DNA from 3 places in the Paenibacillus sp. FSL M7-0420 genome. Region 3 is predicted to be linked to each of the others. Evidence: predicted binding sites of a transcription regulator. Region 3 holds the regulator's gene; each other region holds the start of a gene.
What was found. Region 3 encodes Rex, which represses fermentation and respiration genes when NADH is low (regulators of the CRP and FNR family bind a similar motif). Its sites were predicted from a motif close to TTGTGAAATATTTCACAA; they were not measured.
Positions count from the first base shown of each region.

Region 1: the regulator Rex is predicted to act here: its motif matches at 1,539-1,556, upstream of MKX51_RS11890 (DUF1641 domain-containing protein).
Region 2: the regulator Rex is predicted to act here: its motif matches at 1,363-1,380, upstream of pflB (formate C-acetyltransferase).

Region 1 covers NZ_JBBOCJ010000001.1:2,849,438-2,852,559, reverse strand. Annotated here, with positions in the region: gene MKX51_RS11895 (NAD(P)/FAD-dependent oxidoreductase) at 1-991, opposite strand, end outside; gene MKX51_RS11890 (DUF1641 domain-containing protein) at 1,023-1,460, opposite strand; gene MKX51_RS11885 (nitroreductase family protein) at 1,784-2,401, shown strand; gene MKX51_RS11880 (hypothetical protein) at 2,670-3,122, opposite strand, start outside.
Region 2 covers NZ_JBBOCJ010000001.1:4,687,137-4,690,258, forward strand. Annotated here, with positions in the region: gene pflB (formate C-acetyltransferase) at 1-1,274, opposite strand, end outside; gene adhE (bifunctional acetaldehyde-CoA/alcohol dehydrogenase) at 1,536-3,122, opposite strand, start outside.
Region 3 covers NZ_JBBOCJ010000001.1:4,440,123-4,443,244, forward strand. Annotated here, with positions in the region: gene MKX51_RS19000 (cell wall elongation regulator TseB-like domain-containing protein) at 1-266, opposite strand, end outside; gene MKX51_RS19005 (amidohydrolase) at 296-1,597, opposite strand; gene MKX51_RS19010 (redox-sensing transcriptional repressor Rex) at 1,587-2,237, opposite strand; gene dinG (ATP-dependent DNA helicase DinG) at 2,394-3,122, opposite strand, start outside.

The DNA of each region.
Region 1 (3,122 bases), 1.6 Mb from region 3:
CATTAAGATATGCGAACAGATTGTAGCCAATCAGCTCACCCATCTGCCAGGCGATCTGTGCCGTTGGCGGATAAGGACGGCCATCCGGTGCAAAGACAACAGCGCTGTCTCCGGCTACAAATACATTAGGATGTGAAGTGGACTGCAGGAACTCATTCACCGTGGCCCGGCCACGGTTGACTTCAAGACCGGATTCGCCAACCAGCGGATTGCCCTGTACCCCGCCGGTCCAGACGAAGGTGTTCGCCACAATCTGCTGCCCATCCTTCAAATCAATCATATTGTCGGATACCTTCGTAACCGGAAGACCCGTCAGGAACTGCACCCCGCGCTTCTCCAGGCTGGCTGTAGCGCGCTCAATCAGATGATCCGGCAGGACGGGGAGAATCTTCGGACCCGCTTCAACGAGCAGAAGCTTGATTTCAGCAGGATTCACTCCATATTGCTTCGTCAGCTTAGGCAGAATATCGGAAATTTCGCCTACAAGCTCTACGCCAGTCAGCCCGCCGCCGCCGATCAAAATCGTAGCATCTGCTGCGTTGCGGGTTTTGGAATAGTCACGAATCCGGTCTTCAATATGACGGCGAATCCGCAGCGCATCTGCTGCTGATTTCAGCACCATGCTGTATTCTTCAAGTCCCGGAATACCAAAATATGCGGTGGTGCTGCCCAGACCGACAACGAGAGCATCATAGGTCAGCATGACGCCGTCCGAGAGAATAACCTGCTTGTTCTCCGGGGAGAACGAATTGACCTTGGCGATTTTCAGATCAATATCCTTACCGGCGAACAGCTTCGCCAGCGGCATGGCAACCGCCTGTTCAGACGCACTGCCCGCTGCAAGCCGGTGCAATTCCGTAATAATCTGATGTGTCGGATACTGATTGACCACCGTTATTTTGGCTTCCGCTTTGCTCATATATTTACGAACGGTTAAGGCACTAAGCAGGCCGCCGTAGCCTGCACCTAGAATCACTATATGTTTTGACATGATAATTCCTCCATCATTAAGTATTACGGGCTTATTTGCCCGATTGACGTTCACCGCTGACCTGCAGATAGGCATTCATGAACCGGAGAGCCTTCTGTACCTGCGGGTCCTTGATCATCTTCATCATGCCGAACAGGCTGACTGTTTCGCTGCTTGCTTCCGCGCGGTCTTTCGCTTCAATGACTGTAGCCGCCAGATTCTTGGCAGTGCCCACCACAGGACCCGCCATTTCCTTAATCGCACCGACTGTATCATTCTTAAGTACTTCATCCGTGGCAACCGACTGCACAAAATCTAGTGATTTGGACAATACACTAACCATTTGTGTGATCTGCGGCAGCTGCTCGACCAGTACCATCAGAGATTGCTGAACCTCCGGCTTCAAGAGCTCTTTCAGCACATCCTCTTTGGGAAGAGCTGCTTCTGGTATTTCTTGTTCAGGAAGATTTTGGGTAACGGTTTGTGACATATCGAAGTCTCCTTTTACAAATCGTATTCTTACTTAATGACATCCAGGTGAAACTATGTGACTATTATAACACTCTATTTGTTATTATTGTCACAATCTTTTTGCCTTTGCAACCTATTTTTGTGATTATTATCACTTCCTCATCGGTTTTGTTGAAGTCAGCCGTTTAATCAGGTTAAATTTACAAATTATTATGTTTTTAATCATTGACGTATACAGATGGTCGTGATATCTTAAGCGAGTAACTAAATGTAAGTTTATTAATTAATATCAGCAATTGATTATTACTAAGCAGCATACATATTAGATGGAGGTAAAGACTTATGAGTACTTTTTCCGAATTGGTGCAGGCCCGCAGATCGGCTAATAATTTCGTGGAAGGTGTTACCATCCCGCAGAGTGAGCTCGAAGAGATGTTCTCCCTCGCCCGTCTGGCTCCCTCGGCTTATAATCTTCAGCACACCCACTACAAGGTGATCAGCGATGACAGCGTGAAGGAAGCCATCCGCAAGGACGCGTATGGCCAATACAAGATCCACACTGCTTCTGCTGTTATTGTGGTGCTGGGTGACAAGAATGCCTACCTGCAGGCTCCAGAAATCTATAGCGGGCTTAAGCTGCTGGGAGCGATGAGCGAGGATGCATACGAGCAAACCATTCAATCCATCAACGATGCTTATACCGGGAACGATGCATTCCAGCGGGATGAAGCCATCCGCAACGCTTCTCTGTCGGCGATGCAGTTCATGCTGATTGCCAAGGATAAGGGCTGGGATACCTGCCCGATGATCGGCTTCGATCCGGAGGCTGTGAAGGCTACTCTCGGTCTCGGCGACCATATGGTTCCGGTAATGCTGATTACGATCGGCAAGGATAACCAGCACAAGATCAGACCGCGCGGCTACCGCAAGCCGGTTAATGAATTTGTTGAATTTATCTAATATGGAGTAAGGATGTACGTGTTCACTTGGGTGGACGCTCCGCGAACGGACCGTTGTTCCAATCGCTGTGCTCTCCAGATTTTTTTCATTCCCTATACGGTGAAAATCCGGAGACCAAGGCGACCGCTGCCGCTTTTCCACAATCAGTCCGTTCTCTCCACTGTTTAAGCGGGAAGCATATAAATTTCAATATTTAAAAAAGGGTCTTCCGGCTAATACACCGAAAGACCCTTCTTCATATCATTCTGCCGTATTCTTCCTCCCAAGCTCACCGGGCATACTGCAAAATCGCCACAGCCGCACGCTCCTGCCGCTCCACATCTGTGCTGTGCAGGGCCGCCTTCAGAACAGCCAGCGCGTGCGCTACTGTAGCTTCATCCACCTGAACGGAACAGGCCCCGGCGTTACTCCCGCCATCCCCTGCCTGATTCCCAAGCCACAGATCCATTCGGGCTGCGGGCAGCACTCCTGAATAGGCAGTTATTCTGCTCTCAGAAGCAAGCAGCTCTGTTACAGCCGGATTAACCGCTGCGAGGGGCAGACTCTTCAGCCAGGTGACACCGCGCCGGTGGGCTGTACTATCCTCTGGGCCGCTGTGCCGGGTATCATAGAAGTAATCGCCAAGATCCCCGAGATATACCCACTCTTCATCGGCGATCAGCACGTAATCCCCATCCTGCATCGCATTGACGAAGATGTCTAAGGTATGTGTTGCCCCCTC
Region 2 (3,122 bases), 250 kb from region 3:
CCGATACGCATTGGGGATACGCAGCAGGCAATTGCATAATCTTCACCCCAGTATGGACGCATTACATCATCGTTCTCATATTGGATAGCGCTGGTCTCAATAGATACCTTGGCACAATATTTCTTGAAGCCTTCAGGCAGCTTCTCGGACCACAGTACAGTCAGGTTCGGTTCTGGAGCCGGTCCCAGATTGTACAGGGTATGCAGGAAGCGGAAGCTGTTCTTGGTTACGCGGGTTGTGCCGTCTTCAGCCATACCACCGATGGATTCTGTTACCCAAGTAGGGTCACCGGAGAACAGGTCGTTATAGTCAGGCGTACGCAGGAACTTCACGATACGCAGCTTCATTACGAAATGGTCAACGATTTCTTGAGCTTGCTCTTCAGTCAGAGTACCTTCTTCAACGTCACGTTGAACATAGATATCAAGGAAGGAAGATACGCGTCCCAGAGACATTGCCGCACCATTCTGTTCTTTAACAGCTGCCAGATATCCGAAGTATACCCATTGTGTAGCTTCTTTGAAGTTCATTGCCGGCTTGGAAATATCCATGCCATGAGCTGCGGCCATTTGTTTCAGTTCGCCCAGAGCACGCATTTGCTCGGACAGCTCTTCACGCAGACGGATAACATCTTCTGTCATGGAGTCTACTTCAAGCTCAGCCAGTTGCTGCTTCTTGTCTTTAATCAGGAAATCAATACCATACAGAGCAATACGGCGATAGTCGCCGATGATACGTCCGCGGCCATAAGCATCAGGAAGGCCTGTGATTACGCCGGATTTACGCACAGCTCTCATATCTGGTGTATATGCATCAAATACGCCCTGGTTATGCGTTTTGCGGATGTTCGTGAACATGTCAACGATATTCTGCGGAAGCTCGAAGCCGTAAGCCTTAGTAGCATCGATCATCATCTTGATACCGCCGAACGGTTGGATGGAACGTCTGAAAGGCGCATCAGTCTGAACGCCGACAATCTGTTCCTTGTCCTTGTCAATGTAACCAGGAGCATGGGAAGTGATAGTGGAGACAGTATCGAGGGAAACGTCCCATACGCCGCCTCTTTCTCTTTCTTCCTTACTCAGCTGGGAGATAATCTTCCACAGTTCAGTTGTGTTGCTGGTAGGACCTACAAGGAAATCTTCAGTTCCTTCATAAGGCTTGATGTTCTTGGCAATAAAGTTATTAACGTCAACTTTCTTGGACCATGTACCCTTTGTGAAATTTCTCCAGCCAGACTTAACCTCTTGTACTTCTTTTTCAATCACCGACATGCTAAATCCCTCCATTTATATTTAGTATATTTGTAGAGATCGCGGGCTTGAAGGTTAATCCCGTGTCTCGTGATCCCGTAGCTGACAGTTGTTATAAAATTCACAATCACATCTTTATATCAGGGATCGTTGTCTATATAAACATTTTAGTTTATTTTCTGAAAAAGGACTGTGACAAATATCACTCTTTCGGTGATATTTGTCACTTCCATCCAGTCCCATATTAACCTTTAACCTTATTCTTTGCCAGGCAACCGTTAATTAGTTATCGAATTTGCCGTAGAATGCGTTGCGGTATACATCAGCAAGCTCGGATACCAGCGGCATTTTAGGGTTGGCAGTTGTACATTGGTCTTCAAATGCACGGTCAGCCAGATAGTCTACACGGGATTCGAAGTCCTTAGGATCGAAACCAAGCGCCGAGAAGGATTCTTCGATGCCGAGTTTTTTGTTCATGTCGCGGATCGCATTGATCAGGCTCGTTACGCCTTCTTCGGTAGTGCGTGCTGGCAATCCCAGAATACGGGCGATTTCAGCATACCGTTCGTCAGCTACAAAGTGCGAATATTTAGGGAACGAAGCGAACTTCGTAGGCTTCTTGGCATTGTAGCGAATAACATGCGGCATCAGGATCGCATTAGTGCGGCCATGTGCGGTGTGATACTGTCCGCCCCATTTGTGCGCCAAGCTGTGGTTAATCCCCAGGAATGCATTAGCAAAGGCCATACCGGCAAGTGTCGAAGCGTTGTGCATTTTCTCACGGGCCAGCTTGTCGCCTTGCAGTGCGGATTTCTCCAGCCACTGGAATACCAGCTGAATGGCTTTGATTGCCAGACCATCGGTATAGTCACTGGCCATTACGGATACATAAGCTTCGATTGCATGTGTCAATACGTCCATGCCTGTATCGGCAACTGCAGTTCTTGGCAAGCTGTATACAAACTCAGGATCGATAATAGCTACGTCTGGAGTCAGCTCATAGTCGGCCAGCGGATACTTAGTATTATTACCCGTAGTCTTATCTGTGATAACTGCGAACGAGGTTACTTCGGAACCTGTACCGGAAGTTGTAGGAATCGCAACGAATTTCGCTTTGTTGCCGAGCTTAGGGAATTTGTATACCCGTTTGCGGATATCCATGAACTTCTGCTTCAGACCGTTGAAGTCAGCATCCGGATGTTCGTAGAACAGCCACATGCCCTTGGCAGCATCCATTGGGGAACCGCCGCCGAGTGCGATAATGCAGTCCGGCTGGAATCTGTTCATCATTGCCGCGCCTTTTTCTACAGTAGTTGTCGATGGATCCGGTTCAACTTCCGAGAACACTTCAATGGCTACAGGAGTCTGACGTTGACGCAGATAGTGCTCAACTCTTTCAACATATCCCAGTTTCACCATCATAGGGTCAGTGATAATGGCTACACGTGTAATGTCAGGCATTTTGGCCAGATACTGAGTGGCTCCCTTTTCGAAGTAAATCTTGTCAGGTACTTTAAACCATTGCATATTCACGGTACGACGGTTCACCCTTTTCACGTTGATCAGATTGATGGCAGTCACGTTCTGCGATACCGAGTTGCGTCCGTAAGATCCGCAGCCCAGTGTCAATGAAGGGATATTAGTGTTGTAAATATCGCCGATTGCGCCGTGTGTGGATGGCGAGTTGACGAGAATACGTCCGGTCTGCAGACGGTTGGAGAACTTCATGATTACTTCTTCGTTGTTGGAATGGATAGCCGAGCTGTGGCCCATGCCGCCAAATTCAACGATTTGAGCTGCGCGTTCGATACCCTGGTCAGCATTCTTCACTTTGTAGCAAGCCAGAACCGGGCTCAGCTTCTCAGCGGA
Region 3 (3,122 bases):
AAGGTGAAACGGACCCACACCATCAGATCGGTCCCTGCTTCATTTTTACCGGTCAGCACCCAGTAGATCTCATTCTCATTCCAGACAGATTTCTGGGCCTTGGTAACCTCTGTTAGTCCGGCACGCGCCCGGGCCAGCTCCTTGGCCTCACTCCGCTCGTTCCACTGGTCCTTCATAATGTAGGCATAGAACTGGCTTAGTCCGAACAGAAGGAGCAGCACCACGGTAATCCCCAGCCAGATCCATCTTCTCCTCTTCTTCTTCACCACGCTGCTTCCTTTCCCGTTCCCCTGAATTACCGTTTAAGCAGGCTCTCGAACGTCTCCTGTGCTTTGCGGCGGATGGCTTCCTCATCAAGTGTCAGGCATTGTCCATGCTTCACAACCTGCTGGCCGTTCACCCATACATGCTCCACATCCTTGGCACTTGCCGAATATACGGCATGGGAGAGCAGATCGGTATGCGGCAGCAGATGCGGCTGGTCAATATCAAGTGCGATGAAGTCGGCCTTCATTCCTGCGGCAAGCCGGCCTACCCCGCTTAGGAAAATAGACTGCGCCCCATACTCCGTAGCCATCAGAAGCGCCTCAGGAGCCGGTACCGCTGTGGGATCACCACTTACGCCCTTGTGAATCAGAGCCGCCAGCCTCATCTCTTCGAACATATCCAGATTGTTGTTGCTTGCCGCGCCGTCTGTACCCAGGGAGACCTTAATCCCGGCTCTCAGCAGTTCAGGAACACGCGCAACCCCGCTGGCCAGCTTCAGGTTACTGCCGGGGTTATGCGACACGCCAACGTTATGGCGGGCCAGAATCCCGATCTCTTCATCGTTCAGATGAACCCCGTGGGCAATGAGCGAAGGACGGGTGAACATCCCGAGCTTCTCCAGATGTGCGACCGGACGCAGGCCGTAGTCGGCCACATTCTGCTCCACTTCATGGCGCGTCTCGGACATATGGGTGTGCATTGGCAAGTCCAGATCATGGGCAGCCTGCACAAACTTCATGAAAAACTCTGGAGGACAGGTGTACGGTGCGTGCGGTGAGAGCATGGTCGTAATTCTGCCGTCAGCCTTGCCGTGCCAGTTACGGGCAAAAGCAATCGCCTCAGCGAGCTTGGATTGCTGTACCTCTTCCGGGCACAGCCCAATTACGCCGCGCATCAACACAGCACGAATACCGGACTGCTCGGTCACTTCCGCTACCCTGTCCATATGATCATACATATCGAGGAAGGTGGTTGTCCCGCCCTTCAGCATCTCCAGCACGGACAACGAGGTTCCCCAATATACATCATCACCAGTGAATTTCTCTTCCATCGGCCACATCTTCTCCTGCAGCCAAGACTGAAGCACCATATCGTCGCCGTATCCGCGCAGCAGTGACATTGCAGTATGACCATGGGTATTGACCAGACCAGGCATGAACAGCAGACGGCTGCCGTCTACGACCTGTGCGCCATCCTCCACTGCCGGCTCAGCTTCACCTATGTAAGTAATCAAATCATTCTCCAGGGTCATGTACCCGCTCAGAACCGGCTTGTCACTGCCCGGAACCAGGAAGTGCCCATTCTTGATTATCGTGATCTTACTGCTCATCTTCAGCCTCATCCTTTCCATCATGCAGATAATAGGCCAAGCTCTGCAGATCGGTGGTGAAATCTGCGGCATGAATCCGGATATTGGCAGGCGTCTTGAGAATAACCGGTGCAAAGTTCAGAATCGCCTCGATACCGGAATCGACAAGAATATCAGCTACGTTCTGGGCTTCGCTGTCGGGCACGGTAATAATCCCGATCCGGATGCCCTGCGAGCGGATTGTACTGCTTAGCTCCTCCATCGGCTGCACAACCAGCGAGTTGATCTGCTGGCCTACCTTCGGCGGATAGGCATCGAAGATGGCAGTAATCTTCATCGTATCCTTTAAGTAAGCGTTGTAGTTAGACAAGGCATGACCGAGATTACCGGCTCCAACCAGTGCAACATTAATTTGCTGGTCAAGCTTCAGGATATGGCGGATCTTCTCAATCAGATAAGATACATCATAGCCGATGCCTTTTCTGCCAAAATCACCGAAATAAGCCAAATCCTTACGGATCTGGGCGGGATTCAGATCAAGCTTCTGGCCCAGCTCCTGGGAAGAGACTGTGGAGATTTCACGTTTTTGGAGATCGTTCAGGAAACGCAGGTACACTGGGAGCCTGCGCACGACGGCCTCCGATATTTTATCCGATTTCATGTATTCTCCTCCTTCAAGTTGATGTAACATCACAAATTCGCTTCATGTAATGCCGATTATAGCAACCGTGCCCCGCCGCCTGCCGGAGTGGCAGGGCAGGCGGGAACGGATCTTCAGGTTAATCATGACTTATTAATAATAGCAATAGCAGATGAATTAGGAAACCCCGCCGTCATCCAGCCATTCGGCAATTCTCGGGACCATCTGCTCGGTGAGCATATGCTCCATCTTGGGACCGGGGAGCGAGTACAGGAAGTACTTTCCGTAATGCGATTCGATGACTCTGGTATCGTACACAATTACGATGCCCCGGTCCTGCGCCGTGCGGACCAGCCGCCCGAAGCCCTGCTTGAAGCGGATGACGGCCTGCGGCACGGACAGCTTCATGAACGGATTCTTCTTCTGTGCCTGAAGCAGCTCCGACTTCGCTTCTGCCAGCGGGTGATTCGGCGGCTGGAACGGCAGTCTGACAATCGCCAGGCAGGTCAATGCTTCTCCCGGGATATCCACCCCTTCCCAGAAGCTGCTGGTACCCAGCAAGACCGAAGCCGGGCTATCCTGGAAGCGGCGGATCAGCTTGCTCCGGCTGCCGCCTTCCACGCCTTGTCCCAGCACCGCGATATCCTGTGAGGCAAGTGCCTCCTTCAGCGGTTCATACACCTGGCGCAGCATCTTGTAGGAGGTGAACAGCACCAGCATCCGCCCCCGTGTTGTTACAGCTGTCTCGGCAAGGGAGTGCACGAGGGTGTCCACAAAGCGGGCATCCCCTATACTTCCCTTGACGCTCGGGAAGTCCCGGGGAATGACCAGGAGCGCCTGCTCACGATACTTGAATGGCGATGGAAGCAGTGCAGTCATCAGACGCCGCTGCTCGGCAGCCTCGCC